DNA from 2 places in the Allobosea sp. NPDC055594 genome. Region 1 is predicted to be linked to the other one. Evidence: predicted binding sites of a transcription regulator. Region 1 holds the regulator's gene; the other holds the start of a gene.
The links. The regulator LexA, encoded in region 1, represses DNA repair genes until DNA is damaged. The targets are predictions, from matches to a motif close to TGTTCNNNNTGTGTTCNG.
Positions count from the first base shown of each region.

Region 2: ACWGRX_RS24265 (helicase-related protein) is a predicted target of LexA. The motif match lies at 2,387-2,404, and genes of this name have one in related genera.

Region 1 covers NZ_JBSHIO010000001.1:540,792-545,211, reverse strand. Annotated here, with positions in the region: gene ACWGRX_RS02540 (LpxI family protein) at 1-223, shown strand, start outside; gene lpxB (lipid-A-disaccharide synthase) at 220-1,398, shown strand; gene lexA (transcriptional repressor LexA) at 1,675-2,406, shown strand; gene ACWGRX_RS02525 (ComEC/Rec2 family competence protein) at 2,400-4,420, opposite strand, start outside.
Region 2 covers NZ_JBSHIO010000019.1:36,797-41,216, reverse strand. Annotated here, with positions in the region: gene ACWGRX_RS24265 (helicase-related protein) at 1-2,295, opposite strand, end outside; gene ACWGRX_RS24260 (alpha/beta fold hydrolase) at 2,614-3,504, opposite strand; gene ACWGRX_RS24255 (DUF3108 domain-containing protein) at 3,633-4,420, opposite strand, start outside.

The DNA of each region.
Region 1 (4,420 bases):
CCTCAAGCTGGCAAAGGGCGATGGTGTCCTCGTCAAGGCGCCGAAGCTCGGCCAGGACCTGCGCGTCGACATGCCCGCGATCGGGCCCGAGACCGTCGCGCGGCTCGCAGAAATCGGCCTGGCCGGAATTGCGGTGAAGGCCGGAGGTGTGCTCGTCGGCGATCGTGCCCGTCTGGCCGCGAGCGCCGATGCCGTGGGCATCTTCATCGAGGGCGTGCCTTGAGCACGCCGCCCTTCCGGCTTTTCGTCGTCGCTGGCGAGGCCTCTGGCGACGCGCTCGGTGCGCGTTTCGTGCAGCAGCTTCGCCACCGGCTTGCAGGGCGCCCGCTCGATCTGCGCGGCGTCGGAGGCGAGGTTCTGGCGGCGGAAGGCTTGGCGAGCATCTTCCCCCAGGAGGACATCGCGGTGATGGGCTTCGGCCCGGTCGTCGCCCGCCTGCCATTGCTGCTGCGTCGCATCTCTGACGCGGCGCAGGCTGCTGCCGCCTTCGCGCCCGATCTGATGCTGACGATCGACGCGCCTGACTTCAGCCTGCGCGTCGACAAGAAGCTGCGCCGGCTCAATCCTGCTGTGCCGATCGCGCACTGGGTCTGCCCGAGCGTCTGGGCCTGGCGCCAGGGCCGGGCGCGGCGCATGCGCCCGCATGTCGACAGGATCCTGGCGCTGCTGCCCTTCGAGCCGGAGGCGCTTGCGCGTCTCGGCGGACCCGACACGGTCTATGTCGGGCATCCGCTGATCGAGCGGCTAACGGAGCTGCGTCCCGGGCCGGATGAAGCCAGGGTTCGGGCCGACGCGCAGGAGCCGCTTATCCTCGTGCTGCCGGGTAGCCGTGGCTCCGAGATCCGCCACCTCATGCCCGCCTTCGGCGAGACGATTGCGCGTATCGCCCAGGCTCTGCCGCGGGCACGCTTCGTCTTGCCGGCCGTGCCGCGTCTGGTCGAAGCCATTACCGGGATCGTCGCAAGCTGGCCCGTGAAACCCGAGATCGTGACGGGGGAGGCGGCCAAGCTCGCGGCCTTCCGTCAGGCGCGCGCGGCACTCGCCGCCTCCGGAACGGTGACGCTCGAGCTCGCCCTGGCGCAGGTGCCGACCGTCGCCGCCTATCGTGGTGCCGGCTGGGAGGCGGCGCTGGCCCGCCGCCTGATCAAGCTGCCGACGGTCATCCTGCCGAACCTCATTCTCGGCGAGAACGTCGTTCCCGAGTTCATCCAGGACGATGTGACGCCGGACGCGCTGGCCCTGGCTCTCGCCGCGGTGATCGGCGACGGTGCGGCGCGCGACCGCCAGCTTGACGGTTTCGCCACGCTCGAGCACAGGATGCGCAGCGCCGGCCCGAGTCCGGCCGCCAATGCCGTCGATGCGGCGCTGGCGCTGCTGCGGCAGCAGCCGGCATCGTAGCGCGGGATCGCCGAATTCGCCGCGGATCGGCAGTCCGCGGCGGTCAAGCCCACTACCGCGACGGCCATCATCGTGCCCGGAATCGCCGGCCTGAGCTCTATCGCCGCTCCGTCTCTTCTTGCTGCCCTGTTCTCCGCAAAGCTTCGCGTGCAAGGAGAAGGACAGCTTTCGCGCCTTGCAAGACCGTGCTGAACCTCTCTTGCGGAACACATGGCGAACAGGTATGTTGTTCGTGCTTTGTTTCGATTCCGATGCGAAAGGCCGGGCGGCGAGATCATGCTGACACGCAAACAGTTCGAACTGCTTCGCTTCATCCATGAACGCCTGCGCGAATCCGGCGTCCCGCCCTCCTTCGACGAGATGAAGGATGCGCTCGACCTGCGCTCCAAATCCGGCATTCACCGGTTGATCATGGCGCTGGAGGAGCGCGGCTTCATTCGCCGGCTACCGAACCGCGCCCGGGCGCTCGAAGTCATCAAGATGCCGGACGGAATCGGCGGTGCGCCGGGGCAGCGCGCCCGTTTCAGCCCGTCCATCGTGCAGGGCGGGCTCGGCCAGACTCCGCCTGCCCCAGCCGCCAACCTCGCCAAGCCGCGCCCTGCCACCGCCGAGGAGAACGGACGCACGACCGTTTCAATCCCGGTGATGGGCCGAATCGCCGCTGGCACGCCGATCTCGGCGATCCAGGATCGCAGCTACAGCGTCTCCATGCCGGCCGACATGCTCGGCGGCGGCGAGCACTACGCGCTGGAGGTCCGCGGCGATTCGATGATCGAGGCCGGCATTCTCGACGGTGACACCGTCGTCATTCGCAAGCAGGACACCGCCAACACCGGCGACATCATCGTCGCCCTGATCGATGACGAGGAGGCGACGCTGAAGCGCCTGCGCAAGCGCGGCTCCTCGATTGCCCTGGAGGCCGCCAACCCGGCCTACGAGACCCGCGTGCTCGGCCCGGATCGCGTCAAGATCCAGGGTCGGCTCGTCAATCTGATGCGGCGCTACTGAAGCAAGCTGGTGTCCTCTGCCTGCTCCGCCGTTGCAGCGGCTGGCAGCGAGGTGGCAGGGGCGCGTCCCGGCTCCGGTGACGAAGGCGCGACGACGGGAGCAGGCCGGGCCCGGGTCCAGGGCCGCAGGCGCGTCGCGTCCTCGGCGGTGTAGGCGCGCCAGTTGCCGCCAGGCGAGGAGCCCAGCGCCGTCGCTCCGTCACGCGTGAGCGCAGCCCGATCGATCAGTCGGGCGGTGCAGCTGCCATTGGCATGGAGCGGCGTCACGACGAGATCGGCGCGCAGGCAATCCTCGACGATGGCGATGCGGTCGCGAGTGTAGGCGACTTTGCGGCCGTCCCTGAGGCGGATCACGCAGCCGCGCGCATCGCAGGCGGCGCCTTCTCGCAAGGCCGGATCGTCCGGGGAGCGGGAATCCCCGTCGGCATGGAGCCATTGCGCCAGGACGAAACGGCTCGGCTTGCCTGCGAGGACGAGCCGCCCTTCGGGGCCGCGTACCAGAATGCCGGAACCGTCGCGCTCGATCAGGATGTCCGGCCGCGTCGGGTCCGAGGCGAGCGCCAGACCGGCGCAGAGCGGCAATGCCGCCAGGTAGCGCAAGGCCGTCGTCCACAAGGTCAGCCAGAGCAGCGCCAGGGCGAACAGGGCGAGCGCCAGGGCGTCGAAGGCCGGCAGCACCACTGTCGAGCGCTCGATCCCGGCAACCCAGTGGGCGAGCCGCAGGACGAGGCCGGAGGCCCAGCCCATCAGGGCCCAGGCGGGCCAGTCGAGCCCGAAGGGATAGGCCAGCACGCCGAAGACCGCGGCCGGCATGACGATCAACGAGACGAAAGGCAAAGCGAGCGCGTTGCCGAGCAGGCCGAACGGGTTGAAGGTCTGGAAATGATAAACTCCGAAGGGTGCCGTCGCCGCCGTCGCCAGCAAGGTGGTGACGACGATGCCGACCGCGGAGAGCCAGAGCGGCCGCAAGGGCCAGGACCAGCTCGCAGCGGCCGGGTCGGGTGAGCGCTCCTGCCAGCGCTCGGCGAAGGCGATCAGCGCGGCGACCGCGCCGAAGGACATCTGGAAGCTCGGCCCGAGCAGCGCTTCGGGCTCTCGCAGCAGCACGATGATCGCGGCGAGAGCGAGATTGCGCATGCTGAGGGCCGGCCGGTCGACCAGGATGGCGCCGAGCATCACCAGGGTCATGATCAAGGAGCGGACCGTCGCGACCTCGGCGCCCGAGAAAACGCAATAGGCGGTGGCGCCGAACATGGCGGCGAGCGCAGCAAGCTTCTTGATCGGCCAGAAGAGCGTGAGGCCGGGCGACAGCGCCAGTAGCGCCCGCGCCAGCCAGAAGATCGTGCCGGCCGCCAGAACCATGTGCAGGCCGGAGATCGAGACGATGTGGTAGATGCCGGCGGCGCGCAGATCGTCATTGGTCGGCTCAGTGATCAGGCCGCGCTTGCCGGTGACCAGGGCGGCCGCCATCGCGCCCGCCTGCCCGCCGCCGATCGTGGCGATGCGCTCGGTCAGCGCATTGCGCGCCTGGTCGATGGTGATGCTCCAGGCGAGCTGCCGCGACGGCCGAGAAGGCGCCGGTGCCAGCGTGACCTTTCCGGCAATGCTGCCGACCGCCCCGATGCCGCGGAAGAAGGCGTCGCGGGCGAAGTCATAGCCGCCGGGACGCGCCGGTCCAGGCGGCGGCAGGAGCCGCGCGGTCGCCATGATGTGATCGCCGGGCTTCAAGGTCGTCGCGGTGGTGCTGACGCGGACGCGCCTTGGGCGCTGCTGCGGTTCGACGCCCGGCAGGGCGGTGACCAGGACGACCAGACGGACGCCCTTCTCGCGCTGCTCCAGCGTCTCGACGAAACCGGTGAGCTTGCCGACATGGAACCGGGAGAGCGCCGGTGCCGCGATGCTCGCCGCCCGCCAGGCTCCGGCGCCGAAGCCGGCAAAGAGTGCGCCTAGCGCGATGCAGACGAGCATGACGCGGCGCCTGTGGCGCAATAGCAGCGCGGCGAGCGCGGACAGGG
Region 2 (4,420 bases), on a different contig from region 1:
GATAGCCGGGCGAATCAGATCGGCCAGGCGCTCGAGAATGTCGACGCGCACAGCCCGTTCGCCGCAGACGCGATAGCCGGCGGCGCGATAGAGCCCCTTCGGCACGTCCTTGTTGGCCGGGAAGGAGGTCCGGCCGGACGAAGCGAGATGGGCGATGTCGTCCAGCCCGCCCTGCTCCGGCCCGTCATGCTTCAGCGCCCAGAGCTGGGCGGCGAGCGCCCGCGGTGCCGGCTTCAGCAGGGCCGGCACATAGAGATGGAAGGCGCCGAAGCGCATGCCGAGCTGGCGCAGGCCCGCCCGCCCCTCCTGGTCGAGGGTCTTCATCTCCTCGCCGACCTTGGCGCGCTCGAGCACGCCCAGCGCCTCGGCCGCCTGGAAGGCGATGCCGCGCGCGATGCCGGTCAGGCTCGTGGCCTCCTCGAGCACCTGCAGCGGCCCGAGCAGCTTGGTGATGTGATTCTTCAGCCAGAGCGTCAGCCGATTCTCGACCTGCTCGCGCGCCGGCCCGGTCAGATGCTCCTCGACCAGCAGGCGCAGGCGCGGCTCCAGCACCTTCTCGCCGGCGACGAGGCGCGCCACCGGCTCGCCGACCCAGCGGATGAAACCGTCATGCGACAGGACGAAGGCCTCGTCGCCGGCGAGCACGACGCGCGAGGCGCGCGCCTCCATCTCGCTGGCGAGCGCCTTCATCGCGGCGGCGTTCAGCGCCTTGGCTTCGGGGCCGCCGGCCTTGGGATCCGCCGTAAAGCGGAATCCCTGCAGCAACCCGACATGCTGGCCCTCGACGAGCACGTCGCCCGCCGCAGTGACCTCAGCTTCCAACATCGCATTCTCCCGCAGGCGACGCATCAACACGCTCGTGCGCCGATCGACGAAACGGCTGGCGAGCCTTTCGTGCAAAGCGTCCGACAGCTTGTCCTCTACAAGACGCGCCACCCCCTGCCAATGCTCTGGATCAGGCAACCAGTCGGGACGGTTCGCCACGAAGGTCCAGGTTCGGACCTGCGCGATGCGCGCCGACAGGGTGTCGATCTCGCCATCGGTGCGGTCGAGCGCATCGAGCTGGCGCCGATACCAGTCCGGATCGAGACGGCCGTGCCGCATCAGCCGAAGATACAGCATCGTCGCGAGGTCGGCATGCTGCATGGGCGCGATCTTGCGATAATCCGGCAGGCCGCAGACCTCCCAGAGCCGCGTCACCGCCGGCCTGCCCTGCGCCAGCCTCGCGACATCATGGTCGCGCGCCAGGATTTCCAGCGTGGTCATGTCCTCGGCGATCAGGGCGCGGGTCATTCCCTGCTCCTGCGGCTGCTGGTTGAGGCTGTCGAGCAGCCCCTGGACCGAGCGCAGGTCGAGATCGGAGTTGCGCCATTGCAGCTGGCGAATCGGCTCGAACCGATGATTCTCGATCGCTTCGACCAGTTCGGCATCGAAGGGTGGCGCCCGCCCGGTGGTGCCGAAAGTGCCGTCGCGCAGATGCCGGCCGGCCCGGCCGGCGATCTGGCCGAACTCGGCCGGATGCAGCTTGCGGAAATGATGGCCGTCGAACTTGCTGTCGCCGGCGAAGGCGATGTGGTCGACGTCGAGATTGAGCCCCATGCCGATCGCGTCGGTGGCGACGAGATAGTCGACATCGCCGGACTGGTAGATCTCGACCTGGGCATTGCGCGTACGTGGCGATAGCGCTCCCAGCACCACCGCCGCCCCGCCCTTCTGCCGGCGGATCAGCTCGGCGATGGCGTAAACCTCCTCGGCCGAGAAGGCGACGATCGCCGAGCGCCGCGGCAGGCGGGTGATCTTGCGGTCGCCGGCGAAGGTCAGGTTCGAGAGCCGCGGCCGCGTCACCACATTGGCGCCCGGGATCAGCTGCTCGATGAGAGGCCGCATCGTGCCCGCGCCGATCAGCATCGTCTCGGCCCGGCCGCGATGGTTCAGCAGCCGGTCGGAGAAGACATGGCCGCGGTCGAGATCGGCGGCGAGCTGGATCTCGTCGACGGCGACGAAATCGACGGCAAGGTCGCGCGGCATCGCCTCGACCGTGCAGACCCAGAAGCGCGGCCGCTCCGGCTTGATCTTCTCCTCACCGGTGACGAGCGCCACCGCCTCCGGGCCGACCCTCTCGACGACGCGCTGGTAGACCTCGCGCGCCAGCAGACGCAGCGGCAGGCCGATCATCCCCGTGGGATGGGCGATCATCCGCTCGATGGCGAGATGGGTCTTGCCCGTATTGGTCGGGCCGAGCACCGCAGTGACACCGCGTGCGCGGAGCGAGGGCGGAAGAGAGCGGGGTTGGATCAAGACGCTGGAGCTTTCCTGCAGCCTGCGCGGCGAAATACCGAGCCAGCCCTACCGGGTCGGGCGCCCCAAGGGCAACCCGCGCCGTGAACAGAACGAGTCCGGAACGAAGCGAGGCCGAATCGCTGACTCCCGCAGAATCAGGTTTCGTTCACGGCGAGATATCGCGGCAAGCGATTCAATAACCACAAGATTTTGAATCGCCCTCGATTTCCGTCCTTCGCCGACTTGCACGCGAGAGAGCCGCTTTCGCTCATGTAGGCCTCCTGCACGGGAAGGCGAGAGGCAAAGGCGAAAATAGTCGCGCACCCCGTCAGTTCAGTCGGCGAAGACTTCGGCGAACACCTCGGCCGCCTCGTCCGGCGCCTCGACATGGACGAAATGGCCGGCGTTCTCGCAATAGGTCACTTCGACATCGTCGAAATAATAGGACAGGAAGGCGCTCCATTCGGCCTTCAGGACCGGGTCGTGCCGGCCCCAATGCACCCGCGTCGGCTGGTGGATCGAGACGGAAGGCGTCGGATGACCGTCGATCGCCGCGACCCGCGCCGCATTCTGGCTGCGGTACCAGTCGAAGCCGCCGCGCAGATTGCCGGGCTTCAGGAAGTTCTCGACCCAGCGGTCGAAGACCGGCGCGAAGGCATCCTTGCGATGGCACCAATGCGTCAGGAAATGCCCGAGATAGAGCGCGCAAGCCTCGCGGCTGGAGCCGATCAGCTGCTCGGCCAGCGGCAATTGCTGGAAGGACTGGTACCAGATCTCGTTGACATGGCCCTCGCGCACCCAGGCCGAACCGACGCTCGGCGTCGGGCAGTTAAAGAACAGGAGCTTCTCGACCCGCTGCGGGTGGCGCCGCGCCAGGCCCTGGGCGACATAGGCGCCGACATCATGGCCGACGACCCCGACCGGTCCGGTCCCCAGCGCTTCCAGCAAGGCGGCGATGTCGTCGGCATGGCTGTTGGCCCCGACATCGCTGCGTGGCGCGGGCGATTTGGCGCTGTCGCCGAAGCCGCGCAAATCGGGCGCGACCAGCCGGAACTCGCCATGCAGGCGGTTCATCAAGGGCAGCCAGGTCATCCAGAACTCCGGCCAGCCATGCAGCAGCAGCACGGTCGGCCCGTCGCCGACCTCGGCGACATGAAGCACGGTGTCGCGCACCATCACGTCGCGCCGCCGCAATCCGGGTGGCAAGGCAAAATCGCCGGGCATATCGGCTCCAAGGTCGAATCGCAGCGGAAAGGCTAGCCCCGCGGCAACCTCAGCGGCAATGCCGCCACCAGGGCCGCGCATCGCGGCGAGGACGGGCCGGCGTCGATCGGCGGCCGGCCGCGCCGGGCTCAGTTGCGCGAGGTCGCCGCCGTCACGCCGGGATCGACCTTGAAACGCGAGGCCTCGATCACCGCGGTACCGATCATCGTCTTCACCGAGATCCGCACCGGCAGCATCATCGTCGTGCCGGCGATCGGCGCGAGCCAGGTCGAGATTTCCTTGTTCTCGGCCATGAACTTGGTGCTCGGCCGCAGCGCCCTGTGGCCGGAGATCGGCACATAGCGCGCCTGGCAGACCGAAACCGGGCCGCTATAGCCGTCGAGCGTGACCTCGCGCGTGCCGGCATAGCTCAGCTTGATGTCGTAGCGCGCGGCGCCGTCGAAGATCGGCAGAGTGCGGTTGCAGGCGGCAGCGCCGGAGTTGCGCCCGCCTTCCACCGGCATCAGGAAAGCGCTGATCGGGTCCATGACATTGCGCCGATGCGCGTCGCTGATCGGCACCCGGTCGGGCTTGGCATCGATCGGCGGCTCGATCTCGACCGCCTGCACGGCATTGCGCTCGAGCGCCATGCGCACGGTGCGGCTCTCGCTCGTGCTCGCGGACGAGATCGCGAAGGTCGCCGGCGAGAGCTTGCCGGCATTGAGATTGCCGGTGGCGGCGCCGGAGCCGCGCCCACCGGTGAAACCGCCGACGAGCCCGGTCAGCTTGGCCTGGACATCGAGCTTGTAGCGGCTGCCCTCGATGTCGCCGCTCAGACTGGCCTTGCCGAAGGTCATGCCGAGCAGGGAAACGTCATAGGCGGCATCGAGCGAGGCGGCGCCGGCAGGAAACGCGCCCGCGAGCAGGGCTGCCGCGA